2 regions of the Rhizobium sp. P1_E6 genome follow, and region 2 is predicted to be linked to the other one. Evidence: riboswitches for the same ligand, from Rfam matches in the RefSeq annotation. Region 2 holds a riboswitch; the other holds the start of a gene.

Region 1 (10,112 bases), on a different contig from region 2:
TTCTTGGCCGGCACATATTCCATTTCCTCGACCGTTTCGATCTCGATCTCTTCCTTCAGCATCGTTGCGCCCTGCTGGCGGGTCACGGTGCGGGTGGTGGCGAGGCGAGATGCGTAGTTCGGGGCCCGCGGAGCCGACGTATTGCGCTTGGGTGCGCGCGCAGCGGTCGCCGTGCCGCCGGCCTTGGCGCGGCCGGGAAGACTGAGCCGGTGAACCTTGCCGATAACAGCGTTTCTACTCACTCCGCCAAGCTGCGCAGCGATCTGGCTGGCGCTCAGCCCTTCCGACCAAAGCTTCTTGAGCTTCTCGACACGCTCGTCTGTCCAGTTCATTGCCCTGTCTCCGCCTTTCGCGTTGGTGATGGCAGAATCCCTCACCGTTGCCCCGAAAGCCTCCGAAGCAAGAAACGCCTGATCAATTTTGGTGACTAGTTCCGCCGCATGCAGTCTAGTAATTGAACTTTAACCTAGTGTGAGCCTGACTCTGTGACAAGAGTCGCAGGAATCCGATGAATCCGAATTCGGGGTTTTCCCCAACTTGCTTCCCCGGCGAGTCATTTCTGCAACATTAGCTGTTGATAGACCTGAAAAGCCCATTAGGCGCTTGACGCATGCGCTAAATCCTCAGTTTTGTTGACATCGCACTGCGAAAAGGAAATAGTGCCTGAGAGGCCGCCGCAAGGCGGCATTTTTAATTTTTCGGGCCTGGTTTTCTTAGCCGGAGTCCATTGTTTCAGAGCCTGACCAGGAGATTGCGCCATGGCTGAAGCCTCGCCGCTTTATGATACCTATTCTCGTGCCCCGCTGCGGTTCGAGCGAGGCGAAGGCGTGTGGCTGATCACCGAAACTGGCGAGCGATATCTGGATTTCGGCGCGGGCGTTGCCGTCACATCCGTGGGGCATGGCAATCCGCAGGTTGTGGCCGCCCTCAAGGATCAGGCCGACAAGGTCTGGCATCTCTCCAATATCTATGAAGTGCCGGGGCAGGAGAAGCTTGCCAAGCGCCTGACGGATGCCACTTTCGCAGACAAGGTGTTTTTCACCAATTCCGGCGCCGAGGCTCTCGAATGCGCCATCAAGACTGCGCGCCGTTACCAGTTCTCCAAGGGGCATCCCGAGCGCTTTCACATCATCACTTTCGAAGGCGCCTTCCACGGCCGCACGCTGGCGACCATCGCCGCCGGCGGTCAGGAGAAATACCTCGAAGGTTTCGGCCCCAAGGCCCCCGGCTTCGATCAGGTGCCTTTCGGCGATATCGAGGCCGTCCGTGCGGCAATCACCGATAATACGGCCGGCATCCTCATCGAGCCGGTGCAGGGCGAGGGCGGTGTCCGCCCGGCGACCCCGGAATTCATGAAGGCGCTTCGCCAGCTTTGCGACGAGCATGGCCTGCTGCTGATCCTCGACGAGGTCCAGACCGGCGTCGGCCGTACCGGCAGGCTCTTCGCCTATGAATGGTCGGGTATAACGCCTGACATCATGGCAGTCGCCAAGGGCATCGGCGGCGGCTTTCCGCTCGGGGCCTGCCTCGCAACGGCAGAAGCTGCTTCCGGCATGAAGGCCGGCACGCACGGCTCCACCTATGGCGGCAACCCGCTGGCCATGGCTGTCGGCAGTGCGGTGCTGGATATCATCCTGGCCGATGGCTTCCTGCAGCATGTGCGCGATATCACCCTCGTCTTCCGTCAGGGCCTCGCCTCGCTCAAGGATCGTTATCCCGATGTCATCGAGGATATCAGAGGCGAAGGCCTGATGCTCGGCATCAAGGCAGCCATTCCTTCGGCGGAGCTTCTGAAGGAAATCCGTGCAGCACACCTTCTGGCGATCCCGGCAGGCGACAATGTCATCCGTCTGCTGCCGCCGCTGGTCGTAACCGCGGAAGAGGCGCGCGAGGGGATTTCCCGTATCGAGCGTGCCGCCGAAAATATCCGTGCCGCCAAGGTCAAGAAGACCGCTTGATAGGACAATGCCCCGCCCGCTGGCGGGCGTAGCAGGTAACGAACAATGGCTTCCCCTAAACACTTCCTCGATCTCTCCGCCGTCACCACATCCGACCTCAGAACCATCATGGATGACGCCAAGCTGCGAAAGCAGGCTTTCAAGGCAGGCACGGCCGACAAGCCGCTCGCCGGCAAGATGCTGGCCATGATCTTCGAGAAGCCGTCTACCCGAACCCGCGTCTCCTTCGATGTCGGCATGCGCCAACTCGGCGGCGAGACGCTGTTCCTGTCGGGAACCGAAATGCAGCTCGGCCGCGCCGAGACGATCGGCGACACCGCCAAGGTGCTGTCGCGTTATGTCGACGCGATCATGATCCGTACGACCGACCATAACCGTATGCTGGAACTGGCCGAGCACGCCACCGTGCCTGTCATCAACGCGCTGACGGACGATACCCATCCCTGCCAGATCATGGCTGACGTCATGACCTTCGAAGAGCATCGCGGCCCGATCAAGGGCAAGACGATCGCCTGGACGGGTGACGGCAACAACGTGCTGCATTCGCTGGTGGAAGGAGCTGCCCGCTTCGGCTACCGCATGAACATGGCCGTACCCCTTGGTTCCGAGCCGAAGGATCACTATCTGAACTGGGCCCGCAATGAGGGCGCCGAAATCATGCTTTACCATGATGCTGACCGTGCGGTCGCCGGCGTCGATTGCGTGGTGACCGATACCTGGGTCTCCATGAATCAGGAACATCGGGCTCGCGGTCACAATGTCTTCCAGCCTTATCAGGTCAACGCGCAATTGATGGCGCAGGCCGGCAAAGATGCGCTGTTCATGCATTGCCTTCCCGCCCATCGCGGCGAGGAGGTGACGGATGAGGTGATCGACGGTCCGCAGTCCGTGGTCTTCGATGAGGCGGAAAACCGTCTTCATGCGCAGAAGTCGATTCTTGCTTGGTGCCTGGGCGCGATCTGAACCATAATCGGATGCCGCGAGTCCCAAGCTCGCGGCTGCGCGAGCGGCCGGCACGCTAGCCTGCTGCTCCCATAGAACAGGAGTGTAAGCCATGGCAGAAGCTGCAGCCGCTCTCGGCGAGTTCGATTTCGCCGGCGATGATCATGTCGTCCCTTTCCAGGTGGAAGGGCTTGATGTGCGCGGTCGCGCCGTCCAGCTCGGCCCGATGCTGGATTCAATCCTCGAACGCCATCATTATCCTACGCCCGTCGCCCGCCTTCTGGCTGAAGTGGTGGTGCTCACGGTGCTGCTCGGCACCTCGTTGAAGTTCGACGGCAAGTTCACCGTCCAGACCAAGAGCGACGGTCCCGTCGATCTGCTGGTCGCCGATTTCTCGACGCCGGAAAATGTCCGCGCCTATGCCCGCTTCGATCAGGCGATGCTCGATCAGGCGATCGCATCAGGCGAAACGGAGCCTGAGCAGCTTCTCGGCAAGGGCGTGCTGGCCTTCACCATCGATCAGGGCAAGTTCAGCCAGCCTTATCAGGGCATCGTCGCATTGGACGGTACCTCGCTGGAAGACATTGCCGGCGTCTATTTCCGCCAGTCGGAGCAGATCCCGACGCGGGTGCGCCTTGCTGCTGCGGAGCTCTTCGACCGTGATAACGATGGCAAGCCGCGTCACCGCTGGCGGGCAGGGGGCCTCGTTGCCCAGTTCCTGCCGGAAGCGCCGGAGCGCATGCGCCAGACCGATCTTCATGGCGGCGACGGCGACACAGGCGAACGCGGCCACCTTGAGGACGATGCCTGGGCGGAAGCCCGCTCGCTCGTCGAAACCGTGGATGCAGATGAACTCACCGATCCGCTTGTTGGCACCGAGCGCCTGCTGTTCCGCCTCTTCCATGAGCGCGGCGTGCGCGTTTACGAACCGCGTGCCGTCTTCGATCGCTGCAGCTGTTCGCGGGAAAAGATCGGCGGCGTGCTGAAGGGTTTCAGCGCCGAGGAAGTAGAGGCAAGCCAGGAAAACGGTGAGATCGCCGTGACCTGCGAGTTCTGCTCAACGACCTACCGCTTTCCGGTGCATGAGGTTGCGTCTCAGCTTACTTAGTCTTCCTGAGTATAAGAACAGGCGAGCAATAGAACTAAGCGATAGCGCAGCGCAGTGACTCGACTTTTGGTAGTCACTGTGTGCCTATTGTGTTTCATTGGTTCAGGCTATGGAAGCGGGGTGGGTGCCAATGAAGTTTTTGTGTTTGGTACTTGCGCTCTTAGCTGCAGTGCCGCGAATTAGCTTTGCCGACGACGAGACTGTTCTATGGAAAGAAGTTGGTGGCTGGAGTGTGGCTGTCGACAAAAGTTTGGGCAACGCCTGCTTTGTCATGACTTCCTTTGAAGACGGTACAGTTTTTCGTCTCGGCTTCAATTTCATCGAAAAGGATAATCCCTTTTATATCCTGATGGCCAATGCAAATTGGAAATCATTGGAAGAAGGCAAGCAATATCCGATCGAATTCTACCTGGACCGCTCCAAATGGACTGCCGACGCAAGCGCCGTAGATCTTGACGGTACTAAGGCATTGTGGATTAATTTTAAGGATACTGGCTTGATTGGCGAGTTCGCTCGCAAGTTGAGTTTTCGTGTCGATTTTAACGGCAAGCGGATAGTTGCCCTCAGTCTAAAGAACTCCGTCAAAGCGACCGATGAGATGCTCGTCTGTCAAAAGGCTGTCAACGCTGCAGTGGCCCAACAGCCGGCACAGCCGCAATCAAAAGATCCGTTTGAGGCAAAGCCGGATGCTCAGACCGCATCGGATCCCTTTGAGCTTTAATAGAGATTGCCGATTGAAGACTTCAGCATTGCCGCATATCCGCGAGCAATCGGTTCGAATTTACGCATCAGTTGAGCACCCTGAGCAGGCCGGGTGAATCGAGCGAGAAGGCGGGGATGTCGACATCGAACAGCTCGCCTTCGTCCGTCTCCATCTGGTAATGGCCGAACATCAGGCCGGATGGCGTATCCAGCGGACAGCCCGATGAATATTCATAGGTATCGCCAGGTTGCAGACGCGGCTGCTCGCCAACGACGCCGGGGCCGCTGACCTCGTCGATCTGCCCGTTCTGGTCGGTAATATTCCAGTAGCGGTTGACGAGACGTACGGCTATGCCGGAGTTGTTGGCGATGACGACGCGATAACCCCAGACATAGCGATCGTCGTCCGGATCGGATTGCTCCTCCAGATAGAACGGTTCGACAACCACTTCGATGTCTCGTGTGAGGGCGCGATACATGCCTTACACCTTAGTCAATATACGTTACCCGTATCTTATAACAGTCCTCATGCGTCAAGAAACGGAACAGTGAACGTGGCCCCGCCGCCCTCGGTCGGGCCGCCTTTTGTTCATTAAGCCTAACTCTCAGTGTTAATTTCAAGGCAAATGCCACGGCCACGGTGGTATTCCGCGGCCGCGCCAGGAGCGCCGTGCGTCCTTTCGGACGCACAAAGGAACGCTCTATCCCTTGAATCGACGGGTCAGGCCGAAACCGTTTCCAGTGCGCGGGCGAAATCCTCGATGAGATCGTCCGTGTCTTCGATACCGGCCGAGAGGCGTACCGTGCCCGGCGAAATGCCGAGCTCGGCGCGGGCCTCGTCCGTCAGGTTCTTGTGCGTCGTCGTCGCCGGATGGGTGATCAGGCTCTTGGAGTCGCCGAGGTTGTTGGAGATCTTGACGATATCGAGCGCGTTCTGCAGCGCGAATGCCGCTTCCTTGCCACCCTTCAGCTCGAAGCAGACCAGCGTCGAGCCGCCGGTCATCTGCTTGGCAATGATATCGGCCTGCGGATGGTCCTTGCGGCCGGGATAGATGACCTTGGCGACCTTGCCCTGTTCGGCCAGGAAATCGGCGATCTTGGCGGCATTCTGCGTCTGCTGRTTGACGCGCAGCGGCAGCGTCTCGATGCCCTTCAGAAGCGTCCAGGCATTGAAGGGCGACATGGCCGGGCCGGTATGGCGGAAATAGTCATGCAGGTTCTCGTCGATCCATTCCTTGTCGGAAAGCACGACGCCGCCGAGGCAGCGGCCCTGGCCGTCAATATGCTTGGTGGCGGAATAGACGACGATATGGGCGCCGAGTTCCAGCGGCTTCTGGAAGAGCGGCGTCGCAAACACGTTATCGACCACGACCTTCGCGCCGATCTGGTTGGCGAGCTTGGAGACACCGGCAATATCGACCACTTCCAGCGTCGGATTGGTCGGGCTTTCCAGGAAGAACACCTTGGTCTTCGGCGTGATGGCCTTTTCCCAGTTCTCCAGGTAGCGGCCATCGACCAGCGTGCAGTCGATGCCATATTTCGGCGCCAGCGTCTCGACCACCCAGCGGCAGGAACCGAAGAGGGCGCGGGCGGCGACGATGTGGTCGCCGGCCTTCAGCTGGCAGAGAATGGCGGCGGTGACGGCGGCCATGCCGGAAGCCGTGGCGCGGGCATCTTCCGCGCCTTCCAGCATGCACATGCGCTTTTCGAACATGTCATTGGTGGGGCTGCCGTAGCGCGCGTAGATGAAACCTTCGGTTTCGCCCTTGAAGCGCGCCTCGGCTGCTTCCGACGTATAGTAGACGAAACCCTGCGTGAGATAGATTGCCTCGGATGTCTCGCCATATTGCGAGCGGAGCGTTCCGCCGTGGACGAGTTGGGTTGCCGGGCGCCAGGTCTTGCTCATGCCATCACCACTTTCAAACAACAAAAAAACCGGCCGCAAAAGCAGACCGGTTTTCAACCCGGTCTTTTTAGCCACTTATTTAACGTGGCTGCAAGCCGACCGGCCAAATCACCACGGGATAAAATTGCAATACTGCCGTTCTGCGCTTGCGTCAATTCCCCGACTTTGGTTTTGTCGGCGGCAAATTATGGATGGAGCATGATGGCTCGCGAAACTGGAATTTTGGCCGACCGCGCGATTTCCGCGCTGTTTGAAACGGGGCGTCTTCAAAGCGAACGGGAGCTTGATCGTGATCAGATCCAGCCTGCGAGCCTGGATCTGCGGCTGGGCGCCAAGGCTTTCCGGGTGCGCGCCAGCTTCATGCCCGGCCCTTCTCACCTTGTCGCAGACAAGCTCGATCGGCTGAGCCTGCATGTCATTGATCTCAGCGAAGGCGCGGTGCTGGAAACCGGCTGCGTCTACATCGTACCGCTGATGGAGCGTCTCGATCTGCCGGCCGACATGTCTGCCTCTGCCAATCCCAAGAGCTCGACCGGCCGTCTCGATATCTTTACCCGCGTCATCACCGATTACGCGCAGGAATTCGACAAGATCCCATCAGGCTATTCCGGTCCGCTCTATCTCGAAATCAGCCCGCGTACTTTCCCGATCGTCGTGCGCCGCGGTTCGCGCCTGTCGCAGATCCGCTTCCGTGTGGGCCATGCTGTGCTCAACGAACCGGAGCTCCTGAAGCTGCACGAAACGGAAACGCTGGTGGCTGCCAAGCAACCGAACGTATCCGGCGGCGGCATTGCACTGTCGATCGATCTGGCGGGCGACGAGGAGAGCCTGATCGGGTATCGCGGCAAACACCACACGGCCGTCGTCGATGTCGACAAGAAGGCCCAGCACGATATCTTCGATTTCTGGGAGCCACTCTATAGCCGAGGCCGCAACGAACTGATCCTCGATCCCGATGAGTTCTACATTCTCGTCTCGCGTGAGGCCGTTCACGTCCCCCCGCATTACGCGGCGGAAATGACGCCCTTCGACCCGCTCGTCGGCGAATTCCGCGTGCATTATGCCGGCTTCTTCGATCCGGGCTTCGGCCATGCGCCCGCCGGCGGGCGCGGCAGCCGCGCGGTGCTGGAAGTGCGCAGCCACGAAGTGCCCTTCATCCTCGAAGACGGCCAGATCGTCGGCCGCCTGATCTACGAGCACATGCAGGAACAGCCGACGAGCCTCTATGGCTCAGGCCTAGGCTCCAACTATCAGGCGCAGGGCCTCAAGCTCTCGAAGCATTTCCGGATCTGATCTCGGTAATGCCGCGACTTGACAGCGGCGGCCATCTGTTGGAAGTCTCAAGCTTCAGGCGGGTGTAGCTCAATGGTAGAGCAGCAGCTTCCCAAGCTGAATACGAGGGTTCGATTCCCTTCACCCGCTCCAGCTACTCCTCTCAATCTCTTCCGAAAATGTTGATCGGCCTGTATCGGCGATGCGCGATCGCCAACGTGCGGTCCGGACGGATGATATAGGTCTCCTCGACCTGCCGGCCGTACTGGTCGATGAAATCGTGCGGGAAGGTCGAGCCGACAGGCGACTTTGTCAGTTTCGTGCGCGGCTGGCCGTTATAGGTGATGCTGCCGGGAATGGGCTCGATGCCGGGACCCGTATATTCGACGGTCGTGCAGCCGGCGAGCGCCAGCGCGCCGATGAGGCCAAGTGCGATCAGTTTCATATTGGAAGCCTTTCTTTCCGCAGCACGGTGTCATTGTACCGCAAATTGCGAAAAGCTCACGATACAAACGGCGCACACGTCTTCAACCCTTCGAGAAGGGCGTTGCGACCATGGTCTACTGCTTTTCCGAAGTCGCTCGACCGATATGCTCGACCGATCTGATTGCCGCTCGTGGCGCGATCTGCTAGAGCGGCACTGTCGAAAAAGGCAGGATCGGATGAGGTAAGCCCGGTCCCTTCCATCATCGGAAGCTCTGCTCCGTGTTTCACACGAGAACCCGCGACGTGGCCCGCATGCGAATGCGGGGTCCCGGCGGCATGCGGAGCGTAAAGAACGCACTCCTCCGGGATTTCATTTTCGAAGGAGACAGTCATGCGTTTGAACCATCTTGATTTCTACGTGCCCGATATTGCCGCTGCGGCCGATTTCTTCCTGCGTTATTTCAGTCTGGAATTGCGGGAGATGAACGAACGGATCGGCCGGGCGATCCTCTACGACGAGCAGGGCACAGAGATCGTTCTCAGTCGTCCGTTGCCGAAATTCGGCGGTGCCGATCAGGTCGAGCTGCAGCGACAGACCTATCATATCGGCTTTATCCTTCCCGAAAGATCGGATGTCGATCATCTCCATCTTCGCCTGGCGGCGGATGGTGCTGCCGTTTCCGGACCACCCACTGCCATCCGCGGTGGCTGGCTGTTCTATTGCACGGCGCCCGGCAACGTGCTTGTCGAGGTCGGCTGGCGCCCACAGGCCTGAAAGACCTAAAACGAAAATGGGCGGCCGAAGCCGCCCATTCACACTCAATCAGGTTTTCAGCTCAGAATTCCGTCCAGTCGGCCTCCTGGCTGCTGGAAGGGGCGGCCGCGCTGTTTTTGCCGAAGGCATTGGCGATTTTCTGGCCGAGGGCGCGGGCCGGCGAAGCCTTCGGGCGTGACGTGCTTTCGGCAACACGCACCGGGGTTCTCGCGGCCGGTCGTGCGGCGGCGCGCGGTGCGGTCGGGATCGGCGCGCTTGCAACGAATCCGCCGGTGCCGGTCAGTCGGAACTGGCCGAGCAGGTTGTTGAGTGCCGTCGCTTCCGTTGCAAGGCCGTGGCTTGCCGCGGTGGATTCCTCGACCATCGCCGCATTCTGCTGCGTGCTCTGGTCCATGGTGTTGACGGCGGTATTGATTTCCTGCAGGCCGGTCGACTGCTCGCGGGCAGCTTCGGCGATCGCATGGACGTGCTGGTTGATTTCCTGCACCTCGTGGACGATCGCATCGAGCGCCTTGCCCGTCTCGCCGACCAGTGAGACGCCGGTCTGCACATGCGTGCCGGATGTGTTGATCAGCGCCTTGATTTCCTTGGCGGCGTTTGCAGAGCGCTGGGCCAGTTCGCGGACTTCCTGTGCGACGACCGCAAAGCCCTTGCCGGCTTCACCGGCACGCGCTGCTTCAACGCCGGCGTTCAGCGCCAGCAGGTTCGTCTGGAAGGCGATATCGTCGATGACGCCGATGATATTGCCGATCTCGACGGAGGACTGCTCGATCTGATGCATGGCGGCGACCGCCTTGCGGACGATGTCGCCGGACTTCTCGGCACCAAGGCGGGTGCGGGCGACGAGCTGGCTTGCCTCTTCTGCACGCTTTGCCGCGTCCTTCACCGTTATGGTGATCTCTTCGAGGGCTGCTGCCGTTTCTTCGACGGAAGCGGCCTGCTGCTCGGTGCGCTTCGAAAGCTCGTCGGCAGACGAACGGATCTCGTTGGCGCCGGCGCCGATCGCCCGGGCATTGGAGCCGA
Region 2 (4,378 bases):
AAACCGTTCGACCCCGTCGCCTACCGCCGGAGAAATATCATCGAACGTGCTTTCTGTCGCCTCAAGGACTGGAGGCGTGTCGCAACTCGATATGACAAGCTCATGCTCAACTTCGCGGCAACTTGCTACATCGCCGCCATCGTCATTTGGTGGGCCTGATTGAGTCTGGAGCCTAGAGCGCCGGGGCGGCAGCTGCCGCGGCGCTCGATCCGGGAACCGAAGTTGCCGATTCTTCGTCCGATTTCGAGGGCAGTGCCTGCAGGTGCAGGGTGCGCGGGTGCAGCGCTTCCAGATAGGTTTCCGAGCGGCCGATATAGATCATGCCGGTGTCCGGCATGGTGGCGAGCAGCTTCGTCATCGTGCGCTGCCATTCCGGCTCCATGCCTTCGAGCACTTCATCGAAAACGGCCCAGCGCGGCTTGACGAGAAGCAGGCGAGCAAAGCCGATGGCCTTTTGCTCATCGGCATCGAGAAGCTTGTCCCAGCGCGCGCGGCTGTCGAGGCGGGCGATCAGCGAATGCAGGCCGGCAGCCTCAAGTGCGGCCTCGACGGTCGCCTTGTCATAGGCCTCGGGTTTTTGGGGGAAGGAAATTGCCTCGCGCAGCGTGCCGCCCGGCACGTAGGCGACCTGCGGGATGAACAGCATGTCGGCAATGGGCGGTAGGCCCATTGTGCCTTTGCCACATGGCCAGAGGCCGGCCATGGCCTGGAAGAGCAGGCGGCGGTTCACGCTGTGATCGCCGTTGATCATGACCTTTTCGCCGGCCTTGATCGTCACATCCGCCTCGCGCATCCGGAAGCCGCCGCAATCCTCGATGTCTTCGCCAAGCTTGGCGAGGATGACGACATTCTTCAGCGTCAGCGTATCCGGCGCGGTTTCCTCATAAACAATGGTGTCTTTCAGATCGAAGCCATCGTCCATCTCCAGCAACGCCTGACGGAAATCGGTGACGCGCATCAGCGTGGCGCGCCATTCGGCAATCGGGCCGAAGTTGGCGACGTACCAGCGCAGCGCTGTATTGACCTGATTGAAGGCGCCGACCGACATCATCAACTGGCCGAAGGTCAGCCCGCCAGAAAAATAGGCTGGGGCTGCGACGATAATCGGGATGACGATGACCAGCCAGCCGTACCCTGCCGAAACCCAGGTCAGGTTGGTATTGGCTATGGCCAGCCGCTTGATGACGGCAAGAACATTGGTGATATCGCCGTTGATGCGCTTGCGCTCATTCTCCTCTCCGCGCGCCACTGTGATCGCCGGCATGTTCTCATTGGCATGCATCAGCGCGAAGCGCAGTTCGGCCTCCTTCGAGAACCGGTCGGCATTGAGTTTGACGAGCTTGCGGCCGACGACCTGGCTCAATAGCGAGGCTGATGCGGCGTAGAAGATTGCTGCCCAGACCATATAGCCGGGAATGGTGAAGTTATAGCCGCTGATATGGAAGATGAAGCCGCTCGAAAGCTCCCATAGCACGCCGATGAAGCTGACGAGCAGGATGGTCGACTGCAGCAGTCCGAGCACAAGCCCGGTCGTGCTTTCCGCCAGATTCCGCGAATCCTCATGCAGGCGTTGGTCGGGGTTTACGCCGATGATGCCGATGGTGGAAAGCTTGAGGGCGCGTTTGCGCTTCAGCCATTGATCGACGAGATCGCGCGAGAGGCCTTCGCGCATATAGAGCGCGGTCATCTGGTTCAGCCAGGCCTGCAACACGTTGAGCAGCAGCAGAGCGCCGGCAATCATCGCGAAGACTTCGAGCTGCTTGAAGAATTCGCCAAGGTCACGGCGTTCGAGGGAATCATAGAAGGGCGCATTCCACTCATTGAGGATCACCTGTCCATAGGCGGTTGCCAGGATGATGACGACGAGCGTTATCGCAAGCAGCAGCACCCTGCCACGAACCTCAGAATTCCAGAATGCGGAGAACATCACTCCAAGTCGATATGTCAGGCTGAGATCATACCCTACCCGGTCCTGACTCTGGATGCCCCTCCCCCTTTCAACGTCATTTGCCATTACAACTTTCCAAATCCGCCCATCCTTACATTAATAACATGGGGGCGTTACTGGTCCATCAACAGATTCCACCACCCATAAAGAAAGCGTGATGGCTTTTGCAGCTATCTGCATTGACAGTTGATTCGCAACGAGACTGGCGCTATTTAAGGTGCCTCGTGGTGATTTGGCCGGCCGGCTTGCAGCCACGTTAAATAAATCGCTAAAGGGCCGCGTGCGGACCGGTAGCGATTCTTTCGCCGCCGGTTTTTTATTTTGATCGAGTTGACCGCAATGCCCATCAAGATCCCCGACACGCTGCCCKCCTTCGAAACCCTCGTGAACGAGGGCGTGCGGGTGATGACCGAAACGGTGGCGATCCGCCAGGATATCCGTCCCTTGCAGATCGGGCTGCTCAACCTCATGCCGAACAAGATCAAGACCGAGGTGCAGATGGCGCGCCTTGTGGGCGCGTCGCCGCTGCAGGTGGAATTCTCGCTGATCCGCGTCGGCAACCACAAGGCCAAGAATACGTCTGAAGAACATCTGCTCGCCTTCTACCAGACCTGGGAGGAAGTGAAGCACCGCAAGTTCGACGGTTTCATCATCACGGGCGCGCCGATCGAGACGCTGCCCTACGAGGATGTTACCTATTGGAAGGAAATGCAGCAGATTTTCGACTGGACCCAGACGAATGTGCATTCGACCATGAATGTCTGCTGGGGTGCGATGGCGGGGATCTATCATTTTCACGGTGTGCCGAAATATGAGCTGAAGGAAAAGGCCTTCGGCGTTTACCGCCACAGCAATCTCAAGCCCTCATCTGTCTATCTCAATGGTTTCTCTGATAATTTCGAGGTTCCTGTGTCGCGCTGGACCGAGGTGCGCCGGGCCGACATCGAGAAGGTCGATGGTCTTGAGATCCTGATGGAATCCAGCGAGATGGGCGTCTGTCTCGTGCACGAGGCGAAGGGCCGGCGGCTCTATATCTTCAACCATGTCGAATATGATTCCACATCGCTTTCGGACGAATATTTCCGCGACGTGAATGCCGGCGTGCCGATCAAGATGCCGCACAACTACTTCCCGCATAACGATTCCACTCTTGCGCCACAGAACCGCTGGCGCAGCCACGCGCATTTGCTTTTCGGCAACTGGATCAACGAGATCTACCAGACGACGTCCTACGATATCGAAGAGATCGGCTCGGGCATCTGAGCGTCATCGGGCGGGCTTACAAATAACGCCGTCGCATTTCTGTGACGGCGTTTTGTTTTCCGGTTTGCCCGGTTGCGGTTTGCAGGAAATGGGGGCAGGTTCCGGTTCCTGAATTCTAGGGATGGAGTGAGCGTCGATCATGGCGGACAAGTTGGAACGGGAAGTTTTCGGACAGACGAAGGACGGCGAGACCGTCCATCGCGTCGTCATCCGCGGTGGCGGATTGACGGTCAAGGTGTTGAGCTGGGGTGCAGTTATCCAGGATATCAGGCTGGAGGGTCATGACGCACCGCTGGTGCTCGGCTTCGAGGATTTCGCAAGCTATCTCGCTCATTCGCCTTTCTTCGGCGCGACGCCGGGACGCTGTGCCAACCGTATTGGCGACGGCAAGTTCACGCTCGACGGCAAGGACTACCAGCTCGAACTTAACGAGAAGGGCGTCACACATCTTCACGGCGGCAGCAATAATATCGGCACGCTTGTCTGGACGGTCGTCGAGCATGAGACCGACCGCGTGGTGCTGAAGATCGTCGATCCCGATGGCCGTGCCGGTTATCCGGGCAACTGCACGATCCAGGCGACCTATCGCGTGCATGGCGATGGCGAGCTTTCTGTCACCTACGAGACGACAACGGACCAGCCGACGATCGCCAATGTCTGTCAGCATTCCTATTTCAATCTCGATGGCCGGGAGGATGCGCTGGCGCACGACATCATGATCGCCGCCGATCACTATCTGCCGACCAATGAAAGGCAGATACCGACCGGCGAGATCCGCTCCGTCGAGGGCACCGCATTCGATTTCCGTGCGATGGCGCCGATGAAGCGTTTTGCCGGTCAAGAGCAAGCGCTCTACGACCACAATTTCTGCTTTTCGAGCGAGCGCACAGCCAAGCGCTCCGTCGTACTTGCCCGCAGCCTGCATTCCGGCGTGTCGCTGGAAGTGCGTACGACAGAGCCGGGCGTGCAGTTCTATGCCGGCTTCAAGCTCGGCGTGCCGGTGCCGGGTCTCGATGGCCGCAGATACAGTCCCTTCGCCGGCTTCTGCCTGGAAACGCAGATCTGGCCCGATGCCATCAATCATCAGGACTTTCCGAACGCGGTATTGCGTCCCGGTGAAGTGCTGCGCCAGGAAACGGATTATATCTTTACGAAGAACTGAGTTCG

The links. Region 2 has a riboswitch for S-adenosylmethionine ahead of metA (homoserine O-acetyltransferase MetA). Riboswitches for the same ligand answer to the same signal wherever they lie in the genome.
Region 1: linked by a shared signal. The riboswitch ahead of AC1D35_RS05530 (O-succinylhomoserine sulfhydrylase) and the one ahead of metA (homoserine O-acetyltransferase MetA) in region 2 are both predicted to bind S-adenosylmethionine.

The regions. Positions count from the first base shown of each region.
Region 1 is NZ_JBFUBG010000006.1:17,229-27,340, forward strand. Features, by position in the region: gene AC1D35_RS05500 (GcrA family cell cycle regulator) at 1-332, opposite strand, end outside; gene AC1D35_RS05505 (aspartate aminotransferase family protein) at 759-1,958, shown strand; gene argF (ornithine carbamoyltransferase) at 2,004-2,921, shown strand; gene AC1D35_RS05515 (Hsp33 family molecular chaperone) at 3,013-4,008, shown strand; gene AC1D35_RS05520 (hypothetical protein) at 4,139-4,729, shown strand; gene apaG (Co2+/Mg2+ efflux protein ApaG) at 4,797-5,189, opposite strand; gene AC1D35_RS05530 (O-succinylhomoserine sulfhydrylase) at 5,432-6,616, opposite strand; SAM riboswitch at 6,663-6,741, opposite strand; gene AC1D35_RS05535 (2'-deoxycytidine 5'-triphosphate deaminase) at 6,815-7,909, shown strand; tRNA gene AC1D35_RS05540 (tRNA-Gly) at 7,968-8,041, shown strand; gene AC1D35_RS05545 (hypothetical protein) at 8,052-8,333, opposite strand; gene AC1D35_RS05550 (VOC family protein) at 8,706-9,089, shown strand; gene AC1D35_RS05555 (methyl-accepting chemotaxis protein) at 9,151-10,112, opposite strand, start outside.
Region 2 is NZ_JBFUBG010000185.1:44-4,421, reverse strand. Features, by position in the region: partial or broken gene AC1D35_RS34860 (transposase) at 1-159, shown strand, start outside; gene AC1D35_RS34855 (ABC transporter ATP-binding protein/permease) at 173-2,014, opposite strand; SAM riboswitch at 2,163-2,240, shown strand; gene metA (homoserine O-acetyltransferase MetA) at 2,288-3,211, shown strand; gene AC1D35_RS34845 (aldose epimerase family protein) at 3,351-4,373, shown strand.